Regions from separate parts of the Paenibacillus sp. GXUN7292 genome, predicted to be linked through region 1. Evidence: riboswitches for the same ligand, from Rfam matches in the RefSeq annotation. Region 1 holds a riboswitch; the other holds the start of a gene.
The links. A riboswitch is a leader RNA that binds a small molecule or an ion and turns the genes downstream of it on or off. The one in region 1 is predicted to bind ZMP and ZTP.
Positions count from the first base shown of each region.

Region 2: linked by a shared signal. The riboswitch ahead of ACRRU2_RS09570 (bifunctional 5,10-methylenetetrahydrofolate dehydrogenase/5,10-methenyltetrahydrofolate cyclohydrolase) and the one ahead of rpiB (ribose 5-phosphate isomerase B) in region 1 are both predicted to bind ZMP and ZTP.

Region 1 covers NZ_JBOZWO010000033.1:1,020-5,375, reverse strand. Annotated here, with positions in the region: gene ACRRU2_RS21600 (lamin tail domain-containing protein) at 1-2,499, shown strand, start outside; ZMP/ZTP riboswitch at 2,565-2,645, shown strand; gene rpiB (ribose 5-phosphate isomerase B) at 2,772-3,212, shown strand; gene ACRRU2_RS21590 (TIGR01440 family protein) at 3,269-3,844, shown strand; gene glyA (serine hydroxymethyltransferase) at 3,911-4,356, shown strand, end outside.
Region 2 covers NZ_JBOZWO010000008.1:75,038-79,393, reverse strand. Annotated here, with positions in the region: gene ACRRU2_RS09580 (alcohol dehydrogenase catalytic domain-containing protein) at 1-122, opposite strand, end outside; gene ACRRU2_RS09575 (DeoR/GlpR family DNA-binding transcription regulator) at 260-1,021, opposite strand; ZMP/ZTP riboswitch at 1,779-1,862, shown strand; gene ACRRU2_RS09570 (bifunctional 5,10-methylenetetrahydrofolate dehydrogenase/5,10-methenyltetrahydrofolate cyclohydrolase) at 1,937-2,800, shown strand; gene ACRRU2_RS09565 (cyclodeaminase/cyclohydrolase family protein) at 2,793-3,428, shown strand; gene ACRRU2_RS09560 (alcohol dehydrogenase catalytic domain-containing protein) at 3,511-4,356, opposite strand, start outside.

The DNA.
Region 1 (4,356 bases):
GTAACGATTGGCGAGGAAAAAATAAAGATGATTCCGTGGAATACATCTGGATTTTCAACGATAGTAGTACCTATAAGCCCTGAGTATTTACAATATGGCGAAAAAATACCTATTGCTATTCGGGCAGGCTCGGGAACGAAAACCTATTTTGAGCATGATCCTGCCGAAGCAGTCGATGATTATGATATTCGTAATGTACGTCTTATTCTTTCTGACGGCACAGTAATTAGAGATCCGCTGTATGCTAGCCCGACTGTAGTTCTTGATATGGGTGACAACGGCCGTTTCTTGCCGATTGTATATTTTAACTTTCCAATACCTGAGGCAAAATGGAATGCGATTTCCTACCGGTGGAATACGGCCGGAGTGACTGACGGCCCTCATCAAGTCAAAGTAATGAAAGGAACGTCCCAGTTTACAGCTAATGTAACAACGGATAACAGCGGACCGGTTATTTCAACAAATATAGGAAATAACCAAAATTTCAAAGGTTTGTTTACGATTCAAGCCGAGGCCAGCGACGTTTCCCAGGTAGCGTCTATGGAGGTAACACTTGACGGGGCAGCAATTACAGTTCCATATACGACATCCTCAGGCCTATTAACCCCTGGAGCGCATGTGCTGAACATTGTTGCAAAGGACAAGCTGGGTCTTACGGCAACAAAAAACGTCTCATTCACAACCCCGGTTGAGAATCCGCATCAGCCGGAGCTTATAGCTCCACTGGATGGCTCGACCGATGTAAGCACGAACGCTAACTTGCAGGTGAAGGTAACGGATCCGTCGGGTGATGCGATGGAAGTGAAATTCTATCGCGGACAGCTCATTGATGCGAGCAGTGACGCTATGACGATTTACACAAATTCAGCAGATCGCGAGCCGCCGCTTACGATTGCAGCTCCAGGGGAAACCCAGCTTGGGACAGCAGATAAGTTCAAAATGTCAGCATCGGATAATACTTATATGACAACAGATTCAACGACAGCGTTCCCTTATCATCGCTTTGAGGTGGAAGTCGGCAGCCAGATTGGCACCGGTGATACCATTGAGCTGAATTGGGAAGGCCATTCGCTGGCTGGCCGCAAGGTAACGATGTATGCCTGGAGTAATACAGCTAATAAGTGGGAAGCATTAACTTCGCATATCGCTCAAAATACGAGTGATTTTGCGCTGGCTGCTTCGATAGATGCGGGCAACTATGTCAATAGCGGAAAAATTCAAGTCATGGTGCAGGATTTAATCCCTGCGCGCAGCCAGTATGATTATACTTTTGTCGTTATGCCGGACACGCAGCTTTATACAGAAATATATCCGTCTCATTTCCAGGACCAGGTCGAATGGATTCGTGATAATAAGACGGCCATGAACATTCAATATGTCGCGCATGTTGGGGACATCGTTAACACAACACCGAATTTGGATCAATGGAACAGAGCTGACCAATATATGCAGGTGCTGGAGGATGCGAATATTCCATACGGCGTTGCGGCGGGCAATCATGATGTTCATGATGGCGGCGTAACAGGCGAGCCGCCTGACTATACGCTGTTCAATCAGTTCTTTGGCGAAAATCGCTTTAAGGACAAGCCATATTACGGCGGATCTTATTTGGATAACCGGGGTCATTATGATCTGATTTCCGCAAGCGGCAACGATTATATTTTTGTTTATGTAGGCTGGGGACTTGATCAAGGCACAATCGACTGGACCAATGAGGTGCTTCAGCAATATCCTGAACGCAAAGGCGTCATCGTTACGCATGAATACTTGAATGCGCAAGCAGCGCGCTCAGCCACAGGAAACAAGCTGTATAATGAGGTAGTCGTGCCGAACTCCAATGTCGAGCTGGTTATTAGCGGACATTTTACTGGCAGTGCAGTCCGTAGCGATGCAATCGATGACAATAAGGATGGCATTGCAGATCGTACCGTGCATCAAATGCTTGCAGATTACCAAGGTGTCGGTGAAGGAGGCTCGGGTTATTTGAAGCTTCTCCATTTCGATACGCAAACGAATCGGGTATATGTGAACACCTATTCTCCCGTGCTTAATGATTATAACTACTACGAGCCTGCGAAGGATGAGTGGACGCTGACTATGAACTTGGCACCGCTTGTAAAGCGGGTAGCTACAGACAAATTCGAGGTGCGCGTATTGACCGATGAGCAAATTGGCAGCACTGTGCAAGCGGCAAGCGGCGCGACAGCTCAAGCAGCTTGGAATGGACTTGCGGCCAATGCGACCTATTATTGGTATGCAGTTGCAGAAGATTTATTTGGAGGCCGTACCGCATCCTCGCTTTGGAAATTCCAAACAGGAGCTGGGGCAGCGCTGTTAGGAGAACAAGAACAAACGATTGATGACAATGCAGAAGGGCAAGCGCCGGACGGTGAGGGCGACGATCAAGCGCCAGTGGAAGAGGAAGTACCTGATCAGGATGCCGGGAAGAACGGCGAAGATGCAGGGCAGATGGGAGAAGAGACTAGTCCGATTGCCTAATCTGCAGAATAGCCTTTTAAAGGATTGATTTTTGTCAAAATATCAGCTATGATGAAATCAAATTAAGACCTCGATGTAACTGGCGACGGAAGTGGGTAACCACGGTGGAGCATTGGGGTATACGGCCGGTCGCCTGGGCAAAGAGCAAGCATGCTTTAGCATGTTTTGCTCTTTTTTCGTTTTTCTGTCGAAAAAAAGGTATACTAGCATCATCAGGACAACCAAGTTTCATGCAACTATTACATCAAATGAATACAAGGAAGGTGCTTATGATGAAAATTATGATTGGAGCCGATCATGGCGGCTACCGTTTGAAAAATGAATTGATTTCTTTTATCGAATCGCTGGGTCACACTGTAGAGGATGTTGGCAGCAACTGCGATCAATCGGTTGACTATCCTGATTACGCACTTCCGGTATGCACAGCAGTTGCAGAAGGGAAAGCAGACCGCGGCATTCTAGTATGCGGCACTGGCATCGGCATGTCGATAGCTGCTAATAAGGTAAAAGGCATCCGCTGCGCGCTTGTGCATGATTTATTTTCAGCTAAAGCGACTCGAGATCATAATAATACGAATGTGCTTGCTATGGGCGAGCGTGTTATCGGGCCTGGACTCGCACAGGAAATTGTTCGGGTATGGCTGGAAACACCATTCTCCGAAGGCGAACGCCACGTAGGACGAATCAATAAAGTAATGAGCATCGAGCAATAGAAGCTCATTAGGAATAAGCAACTTTTCTATCTTTGATTAGCAAAGGAGCTGACAGGATGAGCAGGAATCAGGTTTTTGAACATAGCGAGATGGCTAAGCAGGTTGAAAGCATTATATTGGAGCTGGCCGCAGCTGGCAGTTTGTCCGCAGATCAATTGCTTGTCATAGGAGTAAGTACCAGTGAAGTAATAGGCAAGCATATCGGAACTAGCGGGACTCTGGAAGCAGCAGAGCAAATATATGCTGGTGTGGAAGCGGCGCGTTCGGCAATTGGCTTTTACCCTGTATTTCAATGCTGCGAGCATTTGAACCGCGCGCTGGTGCTGAATAAAGCAGCGGCCATACGATATGGTCTCGAGCAGGTACATGCAGTTCCAATACCAACAGCAGGCGGCTCGATGGCATCATATGCTTACCGTCAGCTGGACGATGCGTGTTTGGTGGAGGAAGTGCGGGCACAGGCGGCAATCGATATTGGCGACACTCTTATTGGTATGCACGTGAAACGGGTAGCTGTTCCTTTCCGTCCATCGATCAAATATATAGGGGAAGCAAGAGTAACTGCTGCTTACGCGAGACCTAAGCTAATCGGCGGTGCTAGGGCAGTATATGCATTGCCAAGCGAATGCTAGGAGAAGTGTAATAGCAAAAAAATATAAGCGATTTTAAAAAGCTGCAATTATGAGGAGGATATTCAAATGGAAAATTTGCGTAAACAGGATCCAGAGGTTTTAAAAGCAATGGGACTTGAGCTTAAGCGTCAACGTGATAACATCGAGTTGATTGCTTCGGAGAACATTGTAAGTGAAGCGGTAGTAGAAGCGTTAGGTTCAGTGCTTACAAATAAATATGCGGAAGGCTATCCGGGCAAGCGTTTCTACGGCGGTTGTGAGCATGTAGACATCGTTGAGGATTTGGCTAGAGATCGTGCTAAAGAACTATTTGGCGCTGAGCATGCTAACGTTCAGCCTCACTCTGGAGCTCAAGCTAATATGGCTGTGTATTTGGCAGCATTGCAGCCTGGCGACACGGTTCTAGGCATGAACCTGGCACATGGTGGTCACTTGACTCACGGCAGTCCGGTTAATGCTTCCGGCCTGCTTTACAACTTCGTTGCTTACGGCGTGCAAGAGGATACTTCTAC
Region 2 (4,356 bases), on a different contig from region 1:
TCCGGCTCTACTACAACCTCCCCTTCGCTCACCTCTCTTTCGATTGTGATTTCTGAGATTTCACCTGGTTGATTCAAACGAAACACCTTAGATGTAACGTTCACTCCTATCGAACTGCTCACCTGATGCACCTCCCTTATGTGATCTGCAAGATGTATATGAAACCTCGGAAAGACTGCATCAGATTGTAATCGCAGTTCATGCCTAAAGCAATCTTAACCAAGAGACTCACCATTTTTAGAACCACCGCAAGCAAGCATTAAACCGTAATAACATCTACGCCATGCTCGTTAAATTGTTTTATATCGAACTCTGAAGCTTCATTCCCGGTAATCAAAGTATGGATAGCGCTATTAGGCGCTACCGAATGCAGCGACACCTTCCCAATTTTGCTTGAATCCGCTACAACAATTGTTTGTTGAGCCGCTTTAATCATGCCAATTTTGGTTGGGACTAGCTGAGCCTCCGGATGCATTAAGCCCAATTTGGAATGAAGGACCGGAATCCCGATAAATGCCTTGTGTACGTGAAGCGATTCCAGCACTCGATCTGTAAACATGCCGTTAAGCATATAACTTGAGGGATATAGATCGCCGCCTGTTAGAATTACTTTAATGCCCGGCGAATCTCGCAGTTCAGCAGCAACGTTCATATCGTTAGTTACAACAGTAAGATTCGTGCGGTGAACTAAATTTTTGGCGATATGAAGCGTCGTAGTGCCCGAATCAATAATGATATGCTCGCCGTCTTTAACAAGCTCTGCTGCACGCTTGCCGATGCGCATCTTCTGATCAAGCTGATCGTTGAAGCGATCGTTGAAGGAAGCCTCGACGTTAGCCCACTCATCGATCGTCACACCTCCGTGCGTTCGTTTAAGCAGACCTTCTTGTTCGATCTCCGACAAATCTCTGCGTATCGTTGCGTCATGAACAGAAAATTCATTAGCCAGTTCAGATATCGTAGCGACTCTGTTTTTCCGCACATATTCTACGATTCGCGCTTTTCTTTCAACTGCTAACACCAATACCCCTCCTTTACAAACGGATTTACAAAATGTTCATAAATGTTCATTTAAGCTTTCTTTTGCTTAATTAAAGAATAAATTCACGCAATAGATCTGTCAAGAACATTCTACAAACTTTTTTTGATTGTTAATTACAACCAATGCCTCTATCGTTTGTTTTCGCCAATTGTTGAATATAAGAATTATTAATAAATTGTAAAGGGTTACATTGTTTAATATTCGCAACTTACACTCGTTATTACAATTAAACATCATTAAATAACAAAAATCAATATCAAACATCAAAAAATAAAACATTCGCATTAACAATTGCTTAACAAAACTAAATTCGCAGAATTCATAGGGATACTTTTCTCCACTCTATTTCCACTTCATTCCATAATCCTTTGCTTTCGACTATTAAAATGAATGCTAGTGCACGTTGCTGCAATTCCTGTTTGACGAATTCAATCCATTAACCTATATCAATTACACTCAGTGTAATGAAATAGAAGTGGAACAGTTTAATGGAAACATGGTCTCTTTTAATATCCAATCCAATATTTTTATTGTTTTTTGATGTTTGTCGTTATTTTGACAATACATCCACTCGTTTTATTAGTACATTATTTAATTTTATATACGCTTTTTTTTGCTCATTATGCTTATTAAGCCGCTCCATTTTATATTTTTTGTAAAGAAGCACTATATTCATAACTCATTCTTATTTGCTTTTTCTTGCAATTTTGATACGATAAGCATATTAGAATTAAAGCAGGCTGTATGTAACTGGCGAAGCAGTGGAATTGACCACAAGGGAGCATGCAGCATAAATATACCGTTCGCCTGGGGAAAAGTGTCAATCGATGCCACGCGCTTGCTGTGTGCTCGATGATGCTTTTTTTTGTATTTCATTATGAAGGAGGCAGATTGATGACGTTATTAATGAAGGCAAAAGATGCGGCAGAACAAATGTATGAACGAATGAAAACGCAAGTTGAGCAATTGCAAAGGGAGAATATAAATCCGCAAATGGCAGTTATTCTTGTAGAAGGCGATCCCGCCTCCCTTTACTATGCGCAGGCCAAGCATAAGCTCGCTTCGAAGCTAGGGGTACAGTTTACTTTGCACACCCTGGCAGCAAATACCGCCGAGGCAGCATTGCTCCAATTTATTCATGAGCTTAACATGGATACAAATGTGCATGGCATTATGGTCGAGCTGCCGCTTCCAAAGCAAATTTCAACAGCCGCTGTAGAAGCTGCTATCGCTCCCATGAAGGATATTGACGGTGTCACACCAGCTAATAAACTTGCGACAATGACAGGCGCTCCCGGATTATATCCTGCAACCCCGCAAGCATGCATTATGCTGCTTAAGCATTATGGCTATTCCTTGTATGGCAAAAATGTCACCTTGGTCGGACGCGGCCAAACGGTTGGCATGCCCTTATTTCATATGCTGCAGCGTGAAAATGCAACCGTTACAGTATGTCATTCCCATACCGCCGATCTCGCTTCACACTTAGCACAGGCTGATATCGCCTTTGTCGCAGTCGGCAAAGCGCGCATGATTGTGCCTGCGTTCGTACATTCTAAGCTTGTTATTATCGATGCGGGCATTAATGAAGACAGCGATGGCAAGATGGCCGGCGACGTTGCTAAAGAAACGGCGGATTGCGTAGAAGCGATGTCCCCTGTTCCAGGCGGTGTCGGAACATTAACAACCGCCATATTGTTCAATAATTTAATGCAAGCGGTTATGCTTCAGCTACAGGAGGCGGAGTCCAATGAGTAATCGCATTTGGGAGCAATCCATTCGCCAGTTTGTTGCCGACGCCGCCAGCGCAAAGCCGACTCCAGGCGGCGGGAGCGTTGCAGCATTAGTCGCGGCTCTTGGTGCATCAATGACAGCTATGGTTGGCAATTTGTCACAAGGAGAAAAATTTGCTGCTTATGAGCCCGAAATTACTGCAGCGATTCAAGGCATGTACAGCTTAATCCAGGAAAGCGAGAAATTGCTGGCAAAGGATATCGCCTGTTTTAACGCCTACATGAACATTTTGCAGCTAAAATGCTATTCTGCTGAAGAAAAGCTTGCAAGAAAACAAGCTTTGCAGGAAGCAACCATACAAGCGCTGCTCGTCCCTCTCCATCTTATTGAAGCCTGCAAGGACGGACTTCAGCTAACGAGCAGCATCACTGCGCAGGCTAACCGAAACGTTATCTCCGATCTGGGAATCGGCGCTATTTTGCTGGAGGCAGCTGCACAATCCGCACTTCTGACCGTCGAGATCAATATCCAAGCCTTAAAGGATAACGCGCTTAAAGATCAGTATGCGCTTCAAGCCTCCTCCCTCATGCAAGAAATCTCAGCTTTGAAGCATAACGTTATTCAGGCTGCTCGCCAGCGTATAGCAAACTGATCCAGCCTATGAGCCAAACGCAAAGAAGCAGATATCGCCATCTGCTTCTTTGTACTATTAGTAAGGTTAATTATTAGGACTGTTACCATTCAAAATGAATAATCGTCTTTTCCCAGCTTCTGTGTGCTGCTGCAGCTTCCATAACTTTGGCGAGTTGGTCTGCAGTGCTGACATATTCAAAGTTTTCAGGAACAATTTTGTCCAGCGTTTTTTGATAAGCTGGCGATTCCATTGCTTGAATAACTTGTTCAAAATCATATGAGGTGCTTCTGCTGCTGCCGTGCACAGTAATTCCTTTTTCGAGAATATCTCTTGTATTGATTGGCACACGGTCTTCTGTTACACCAAGCAATATAAGATGTCCGCCCGGCGCCAGCATATCGATCGCTTGATTAATTGCACTTTCGCTGAACTTGCCGCCCGTGCATTCGATTGCAACATCAACCTTTTCAGCGTTTTCAAAGTCAAAGGTTTGCACCATTTCGCGATTAGCAAAATCAAAGTTTGCAAGCTTCTCCTCCATAGCGCCAAATACAGTAAGGCGATTCTGTTCAAGGCCGAAGCAGTGATGAACCATTGCTGCAGTCATATAACCAACCGGTCCATCGCCAAATACTACAGCACGGCCCTTAGCCAATTGCTCTTTAACAATAGCGAGCGCATGATAGGATACGCTGCAAAGCTCTGCCAAAACCGCAATACGGTCAGGGATGCTGGAAGGGATGCGAATCACATTTTGTTCTGGCATAACGAGTCTGTTTTGAGCCATACCATCTATTCCACTGCCCAAAAATCCGCCATTCAAGCAATAATTGTCGCTTAATCCAGAGCGGCAAGCAGAGCAGCATTCCTCTTTCGGAATTCCTTCTCTGGCATAGGCCGGCAGGTTAGGAACGATAACGACACGATCGCCAGCCTCCACCTTTGA